Regions from separate parts of the Lysinibacillus sp. NPDC097279 genome, predicted to be linked through region 1. Evidence: riboswitches for the same ligand, from Rfam matches in the RefSeq annotation. Region 1 holds a riboswitch; the other holds the start of a gene.

The links. Region 1 has a riboswitch for cyclic di-AMP ahead of ACIQ1H_RS12485 (MFS transporter). Riboswitches for the same ligand answer to the same signal wherever they lie in the genome.
Region 2: another riboswitch for cyclic di-AMP. It lies ahead of ACIQ1H_RS13880 (APC family permease); the one in region 1 lies ahead of ACIQ1H_RS12485 (MFS transporter).

What each region holds. Positions count from the first base shown of each region.
Region 1 is NZ_JBIWDA010000002.1:487,820-492,260, forward strand. Features, by position in the region: gene ACIQ1H_RS12480 (M20 metallopeptidase family protein) at 1-1,024, opposite strand, end outside; gene ACIQ1H_RS12485 (MFS transporter) at 1,039-2,307, opposite strand; cyclic di-AMP (ydaO/yuaA leader) riboswitch at 2,542-2,688, opposite strand; gene ACIQ1H_RS12490 (S-ribosylhomocysteine lyase) at 2,983-3,453, shown strand; gene ACIQ1H_RS12495 (alpha/beta hydrolase) at 3,522-4,441, opposite strand, start outside.
Region 2 is NZ_JBIWDA010000003.1:14,306-18,746, reverse strand. Features, by position in the region: gene ACIQ1H_RS13880 (APC family permease) at 39-1,862, opposite strand; cyclic di-AMP (ydaO/yuaA leader) riboswitch at 2,042-2,188, opposite strand; gene ACIQ1H_RS13875 (Nramp family divalent metal transporter) at 2,532-3,797, shown strand; gene ACIQ1H_RS13870 (DMT family transporter) at 4,144-4,441, opposite strand, start outside.

The DNA of each region.
Region 1 (4,441 bases):
GCACTTGCTGGCTAATGTAAGAGAAATCTTCTGTGCCAGCTAATGGTTCAGCGTCCACTTGTAAATGATTTTCGCCAACAATTTCTTGTACAAAAGGTACGATTTGTTCGCACAGTGCTTCATTATTATAAAGTGATGGCGTAGAGATAGTCTTTAATTCATATGTTCCACGCATCATTTTCACTGTCGCATCTATAATTTGTTGAACTCGATTAAATAGATGATCCCTAACTTCTGGTTTGAAAGAGCGTAATGTAGCCTCTAACTGTGCTGTATCTGGAATAATATTGGCTACTGTGCCGCCACCCATTTTACCAATAACGAGGACAGCTCTTTCTTTAGGATCGATTTCCTTGCTAACTAGTGTATTCATTTGATTGTAAATCGCATTGACAATCATTAATGGATCAATGGCATTTTGCGGCTCAGAGCTGTGTCCACCTTTACCTTGCACTTTTAGAAAGAAGCCATCTAATGATGAAGCGGCGATGCCTGGTTTGTAGCCAAATTTCCCTACTTCTAAATCTGGCGTGACATGGAGGGCAAGGGCAGCATCGACTTTTGGATGTTCGAGTAAGCCATTTTCTATCATATCTTTTGCACCAAGACCAATTTCCTCGGCGGGCTGGAACATTATTTTGACAGTACCTTTGATATCTTTTTCTTTCTCTTTTAGAAGCTTTGCAGCGCCGAGCATGAACGTCGTATGGATGTCATGGCCGCAAGTATGCGCTAATCCATTTGTTGATTTAAACGGTAAATCCGTGTTTTCCTCCATCGGTAATGCGTCCATATCGCCTCTTAGTAAAATTGTTTTCCCGTTGCCATTACCAATCGTCACAACAAGCCCCGCTTGCCCTACTTTTTGAGGTGTTAGGCCCATAGAAAGTAATGTTTTTTCAACGTAAGCGACTGTATTTGGTAGATCGAATCCAATCTCTGGATGTTGATGTAGATGTCTACGATGCTGAATGAATTCTTCTTGAAAATGTTCCGCCATTAGTAATGTTTCATGTTTCGTCATATGAATACACCTCTCTAGTCTAATGAATATTCTATATCTGAAGTCGTATTAACTTTAGGTTTTGTTTTAATGGCAATGACAAACAATGCAAATAAAACGATTGAAAGTACAATTAAGACATTTAACAGTAATCCATAGGAATGATTAATATTATAAATGGCTCCAGAAACTATTGGTGTCAGTGCAGCGCCTAATGAGGAGAATAATGACACAATCCCGAATTTCGCGCTATATTCTTTTTCCCCAAATAGTGATGAAGTTAAGTAAGCAGGTGTAACTGTAACGGCCGTCGCCCCAAATCCAGTAAATATCGTATACAGGATACCAGGTATTAATAGGTCGCCTCTCATTAAAAATAAAAAGCTTACTAAACCAGAGCCACAAATAATAAGTAATGTCGTAATAGTACCCAACTTATCATATAAGCGACCGACTAATAACTTTCCGATAATTACCATTGCTGAACCTAAAGAGAGTAATAATGCAGCATGTTGAGGTGTGCCACCAATATCCTTTAAATAAGGTGCAAGGTTAATGATCATCCCATTGACGACAACACCACCGACAACAATTGCCGCACAAAGTGCCCAAAATGATACAGATCTAAGTGCTTCTCTTTGTGAAAGCCCTTCTACTGATTGTGAAGGTGTCGCAATATTTTTTATTTCACCTAGTGGAACGAGCCCTTTATCTGCAGGCTTAAGTCGAATAACAAACAAGGCCATAGGTATGATTAACACAAACATTGAAATACCCGTAATGAGGTAAGCACTTCTCCAACCGTAATCTGTAATAAGCCAGTTTAAAATAGGGCTAAGAATGACACCGCCAAGCCCACTCCCAGCTAGTGCAATCCCTAAACATAATCCACGCTTTTCGTTAAACCAATTTGTAATTAATACTGGTGCAGGAATAAGTGCAGCTCCAGCCAAAGAAGCCCCCATTAGCACTGCGAATAAGTAAAAGTGCATCGCAGTCGTCGCAAATGAAAATCCTACATAGGAAATGGTGCCAAGCGTCGTAAATATCGTCAAATAAAGACGAATGTCCATTTTCCTCATTACTTTTCCAGCAATCGGGCAAAAAACCATTGATACTAAAGCCATAATCGTATAATACGTCATAAATTCAGTTCGTCCAATGCCCAATTCTTCCGTTACTGGGACAGTATAAAGTGACACTAAATTAATAATTGGTGCATATAAAAATGTCATAATCATGACACATGCCACTACAATCCACCAACCATAAAAGATGCCTTTTTTCTCTTGTTGAGTAGTCATATTGGTTTCCTCCGTTTTTACTTAGTAATCGGGGCATTCCGCTAGTAGATTAGTGACGTTGAATCCGTTTTCAATTATCTCTAACATAATAAATGGCGATACCGACGATTGTTTCATCACGCTTTCTAATTCATTAAAAAGTAATGATGGGGAGTTTTGGAGGTTGTATTGATCATAAGTATTTTAAAGCCCTAAGACCTGTAGATACATCATTTTCAAATGTACAAGCTCCATCTTCCTTCTCATTTAACGCTTACGAGGTTAGCTGACGGATTCGGGCCTTTGAGTAGCCCTACCTTAACAAGGATTCACCCCTTGGATTGAATGTTCATCCAAAAAATTTGGTTCCCCCGCATCCATTGGTTTCAGCGATCTAGAAAGTTGAAACTGCTATGATACTACTATTACAAGAAAAGTTAGTAAATACAGAAAATTTTTTTGACAAATTAGAAGAAAAATTTTTTTACTTAATAAAACCTTTTATCAATAGGGTATTAGATAAACGATAAATAAAAGAAAGAAAATATTTTTTCAAAAGGAAGAAGATTTAGATTGTTATAATTTATAAAATTTGTGTAAGGCTTCAACCTAATTATCATTCTATTTTAAAAATTTACACATTTCATAGAAAACTAGTTATAATAGTTAGTATTGTAAGAAAAGGAGCTGTTAGCAATGGAACGCGAAAAAACAAATGTGGAAAGTTTTGATTTAGACCATACGAAGGTAAAAGCACCTTATGTTCGATTAGCGGGTGTAAAAGTAGGGAAAAGCGGCGATGAAGTCTATAAATACGATATTCGCTTCAAACAACCTAACAAGGAACATATGGAAATGCCGGCACTCCATTCTTTAGAGCATTTATCGGCAGATCTTATTCGTAATTATTCCGACCATATTGTCGATTTCAGTCCAATGGGTTGTCAAACAGGCTTTTATGTATCGTTAATTAATCATAATGATTATGATGACTTACTAACGATTTTAGAAAAAACATTTACAGATGTGACGAATGCAACTGCTGTACCAGCATGTAATGAAGTGCAATGTGGCTGGGCAGCAAGTCATAGCCTTGAAGGCGCAAAAGCGCTTGCACAAGAATTTTTAGCAAAACGTGATGAATGGCATATCGTTTTTGCAGAATAATAAAAAACCTTGCAAATTGTAAAATGTCCGTTATGTAGATGGACATTTTGCTTTGCAAGGTTTTTCATTTAACGATGAAAAGGGATGACATTGGAAGAGGAAGAATCGTAATTAATTTTTTGATAAATAAAACTTTCTAAAAAGTCATGTATTAGATCTTCGTAGTCAGCCATATTTTCATTAAAGGACTGAGCGTGTGCACCTTTGTCAAAAAGCTTTAACTTTTTCGGTCCAGTCTTCTTATTATATAAATCGAGTGACATGGAGGCTGGAATAAATGTATCTGGAATACTATGGATAAAGAGAACGGGCTTTTCGATGTGTGATACAGCTTCAGAAGGCGTTACACTTTTGAATGAATACCCATCACGTAGTCGTATGAAGAAATCGGCGAAACGAATTGGGATTATTGAACCATATTTAAATTCTGTCTTGGCAATTTGTTTAAGTAGCATGGAAAAATCTGAAAAGGCACAATCAGCAATATAAAAATCTGCCCCATCTTCAACTGTTCCCGCATACAACAGCATTGTTGCCGCACCCATTGATTCGCCATGAATACCAAGGATAGCATTATCACCAATCATCGCTTTGACGGTTTTTACAACAGCATCTAAGTCATTTTTTTCATAGTAGCCATAGCTTGTTGTTTTACCGCCCGAGTCCCCATGTCTTCGATGGTCAAAAATTACGGAGTTGTATCCTAGTCGTTCAAAAAGACGTGCGTATTTGACCGAGTTGATTTTATTTTCTGTAACGCCATGGCAAATAATCATTGTATTATTGGTTTGCAGAGGTTGGAACATAATACCGCGAATGGAGTAGCCATTGGGAGAGTCAATATTCAATTCGCATTTAAAATTTTTATTGTACCAAGCTTCGTCAAAACGTTTGGCAGTTGTTTCACGTTCACGAATAAATTCAGGGTCTTTTTGTTGAATGTACATTAATTTATTGGAAAGCGCAAAGCCGAACAACCCTGTTGCAG
Region 2 (4,441 bases), on a different contig from region 1:
CTCTGATTATATCAGACTATTTTAGACCTTGCTAGTCATTATTTCGATAAATGGAAAGGTACAGTCATAATGACGACATTTTTGTGAAATAACAGCGATGTTCGAATTAATAGACTCGATTGATTGTGTAGCATATGCTGCCAACCTTTCTTCGGTAAAAACTGTGGAATAACCACTGTTACTTGGTAGTCAGTTTTCGCATATTGGTGTTCCACCTTATCGATAAATTTTTTCAAAGGCTGCGTGATGCTACGATATGGCGAATAGTAAGTGACAAGTCGCACATCTGGCTGCCACGCCTTCCATTTGTCCTCAAAGGCTTTTGCATCTGCTTGATCGAATGCTACATAAAAGGCAATTATTTTATCAACATTTAAAGATTGTGCATAATGCAGTGAATTTTCCACCACTTTTGTAATTCCCGCAACAGGTACGACAAAGACATTTCCCTCTACTTTCGGTAATGCTTCACCATTAAGTCGTAGTTGTTCCCCCACTGCGTTGTAATGATGCTTAATGCGATGAAACATCCAAATAATAAGCGGTAAAAAGATAAATACCGGCCATACTTGGGGTAGCTTTGTGACAAAAAACATCATTGCTACTACAAAGGAAATAACTGCCCCTATTGTATTGATAACAAATTTCATTCCCCAGCCATTAGGTTTTTCACGCCACCATTTTCGCATCATGCCAGATTGCGCTAATGTAAATGGTATAAATACACCTACAGCATAGAGTGGAATTAACTGCTCTGTTGTACCATCAAACAAAATAATGAGCACAATAGCAGCTAGCCCGAGCATCATAATCCCATTGGAATAGCCAAGTCGATCTCCACGAATTTGAAATATTCTTGGAATAAAGCCGTCTTTCGATAAATTGACTGCCAGTAACGGAAAGGCAGAATAGCCTGTATTCGCAGCGAGCACTAAAATCATCGCTGTTGTTCCTTGCACAATATAATAAAATCCATTACGTCCAACACTCGCTTCAGCAATTTGAGAGACGACTGTTGCTTGGGCATTCGGAGCGACTCCGTAGAAATAAGCTAGACTGACAATGCCAATAAACAGTACTGCTAAAATACTCCCCATCGCTAATAGCGTTTTTGCTGCATTAACGGGGGCAGGACTTTTGAAATTTGGAATGGCATTCGATATTGCCTCTACACCTGTTAATGCTGAGCTTCCTGAGGCGAATGCCTTTAGTAATAAAAACAAACTAATGCCCGCAACAGGCGTCCCAATTTTAGGATGTAAATCTGCTGGCACTTGCCCCGTTGCTACATTATAGATCCCCATGCCGATAAGCAATAACATGACAACGACAAATAAATAAACTGGATACGCTAAAATAGAAGCTGATTCAGTAACCCCTCGTAAATTTAATATCGTTAAACAAATAACAAAAAACACAGCAATTGGAACGTTATAGGCATGCAAACTTGGGAATGCTGAAGTAATAGCATCTGTCCCTGCTGAAACACTAACTGCCACAGTTAAAATATAATCAACGAGTAATGAACCACCCGCTACAAGTCCTGCATTCACACCTAAATTTTCGCGGGACACGACATATGCCCCACCACCGTGTGGATAAGCGAAAATAACTTGTCGATACGATAAAGTGAGTGCCACAAGCAGCACCACTACCCCTGCTGCTATCGGTAACGAATACCAAAAGGCAACCGTACTGACAGTCATCAGGACAATTAAAATTTGCTCTGGACCGTATGCCACTGATGATAAAGCATCAGATGATAATATGGCCAAAGCCTTTGTTTTACTTAGCTTTTGTTCCCCCAATGCATCGGATTTCAATGGTTTACCGATAACATAACGTTTGAATGAATTTTTCATCCTTTACACCTTCTAGATTCATAGAATGTGTTTCGCATTTCTAAATCGATTACACCTTCGCATAATCGGTCTCTTTCTATCTACTGGGGCTTTTTTGTATAGAATGCCATCAAAAAAAACGTCTACAAGTCATCACTAAATACGACTTGTAGACGCTCTAACGTCTGACAAGCTCCAACTTTTCTGCTCTTAACGCTTACGAGGTTAGCTGTCGGATTCGGGCCTGAGTAGCCCTACTCTTCAAAAAGAGATTCACCCCAAGAATTGTTTGCACAATCCATCAAAATTGGGTCCCCCGCGTTTAATTGCTTCAGCGATTTAGAAATTTGAAACTTTTATAATGATGTCATATTACGCCTGTAAATAAAAAAAGTAAAGAAGATATTGCCCGCTTTTCGTAAATTTTTTTATATCCACATGGACAAGCTTATATCAGTGGTTTATCGGCGTTTCGGCGTGGTTTATCGGCGTTTCGGCGTGGTTTATCGGCGATTTTCACTGTTTTACGGGCGATTTCGCTGGCCTTATCGGCGATTTTCAAAATTTACAAAAAAAATAATGAGCAAACTTCTTCACATTTTTAAGTTCTAGCTATAGAATAGTAGTATTATTATTTTCCTATAGGAAACTTTATTTCATTTACGATACTTTTTGAAACGAGGGAACAAGATGGCCTATAAACAGATGACAAAACCAGCAGCAGAAGCTGTTTTAGATGGAGACATAAAAGGCTGGCGGCGTATTTTACCCTTTCTCGGTCCAGCATTTATTGCAGCGGTTGCCTATATAGATCCCGGCAACTTTGCCACAAATATTACGGCTGGCTCGCAGTATGGTTATTTACTACTTTGGGTTATTGCCTTTTCAAATTTAATGGCTGTGCTAATTCAGTCTTTATCAGCAAAACTCGGTATAGCTACCGGAAAAAACTTACCAGAAGTAGCAAGGGAGAATTTTTCTAAAAAAACTTCTATATTTTTATGGATACAGGCTGAACTTGTAATTATTGCTACCGACCTAGCTGAATTTATCGGTGCGGCCCTCGGTCTATACTTATTATTTGATATTCCGATGCTACCTGCCGCACTTATTACAGCAATTGGTTCATTTGCAATTTTAGAGCTACAGCGCAGAGGCTTTAGAGCATTTGAAGCAGGTATTTCAGGAATGGTACTAATTGTTGTGTTAGCATTTGCGTTCCAGACATTTTTAGCTCAACCAAATTGGGGTGATGTGACAATAGGCATGCTGACACCACAATTTGACGGTGTCGATTCACTGTTACTTGCAACAGGTATTTTAGGGGCAACTGTTATGCCCCACGCAATCTATTTGCACTCTTCTTTAACACAAAGTCGTGTCGTTGGTCGCAACGATAATGAAAAACGACGTATTTTCCGCTTTGAGTTTATCGATATTGTGATTGCAATGATTATTGCTGGTGCGATTAACATGAGTATGCTAATCATTGCAGCAGCAGTGTTCCATACGCAAGGCCTAGTAGTTGAAGATTTAGATATCGCCTATAACGGATTACGAGAGGCTCTTGGACCGATGGCGGCAGTATCTTTCGGACTTGGATTACTCATTGCAGGGCTTGCAAGCTCTTCTGTTGGTACATTAGCAGGCGACGTTGTTATGCAAGGCTTCATTCAACGAAAAATTCCTCTATATTTACGTAGAGCAATTACAATGATTCCACCTTTGGCTATTATTGCAGCGGGGGTCAATGCAACTTATGCGCTTGTTTTAAGTCAAGTAATCCTGTCATTCGGTATTGCTTTTGCGCTTATCCCGCTTGTGATGTTTACAAGTAAAAAGGACATTATGGGTAGCCTAGTCAATCACCGTATCACAACTATACTTGGGTGGTTTGTCGTTGTAATAGTAGTTACGTTAAATATCTACTTATTATGGGAAACGCTATTTGCTTAGGTTGCTGGGACATTAAGCTAGCGGAGCAGAGGTTAGGGTGGGTGACTGGCACTCATACAATTTCCTTGCTAGCCCTGTATTTTATAATTTAGACTCCTGCGGGAACAGCACGTAGCGTAAGCCGCAACAAACCGCGCGTTAGCGGGAGTAGCGCCTTACGTCGTGCCCGTGGTAAGCGAATTGGATTTTTACGATTGAGGGGCCGATAGTATGCTGCGTATTTATGCTGAGTGCCAGGCACTAAAACAATTACACTCTCCGTAGCGAACATCCACGGCATAGCAAAAAGTGATAGATTGACGGCAGTCAATCTATCACTTTTTCTCTTTGTCTTAGACTCTCGCTTTTAAGAAAGTGCCTTTAACCCTACGACACCAATGATGATACAGCATACACTTGCTAAGCGGCCTTTACTTTTTGACTCACCAAAAAACATCATATTGATTAAGACCGCCCCTGCCGTACCAATGCCTATCCATACCGCATAAGCCGTACTCGTTTGTAAAAATTCAAATGATTTATATAAAAAGGTAAGTGACGCAGCAAATCCCCCTACATAGAGCACCATGCTTATAAATCCCTTTTTTGTACTATATTTTTTCAGTCCTATAACAGATACAAGCTCACTCGATGCAGCTAAAAAA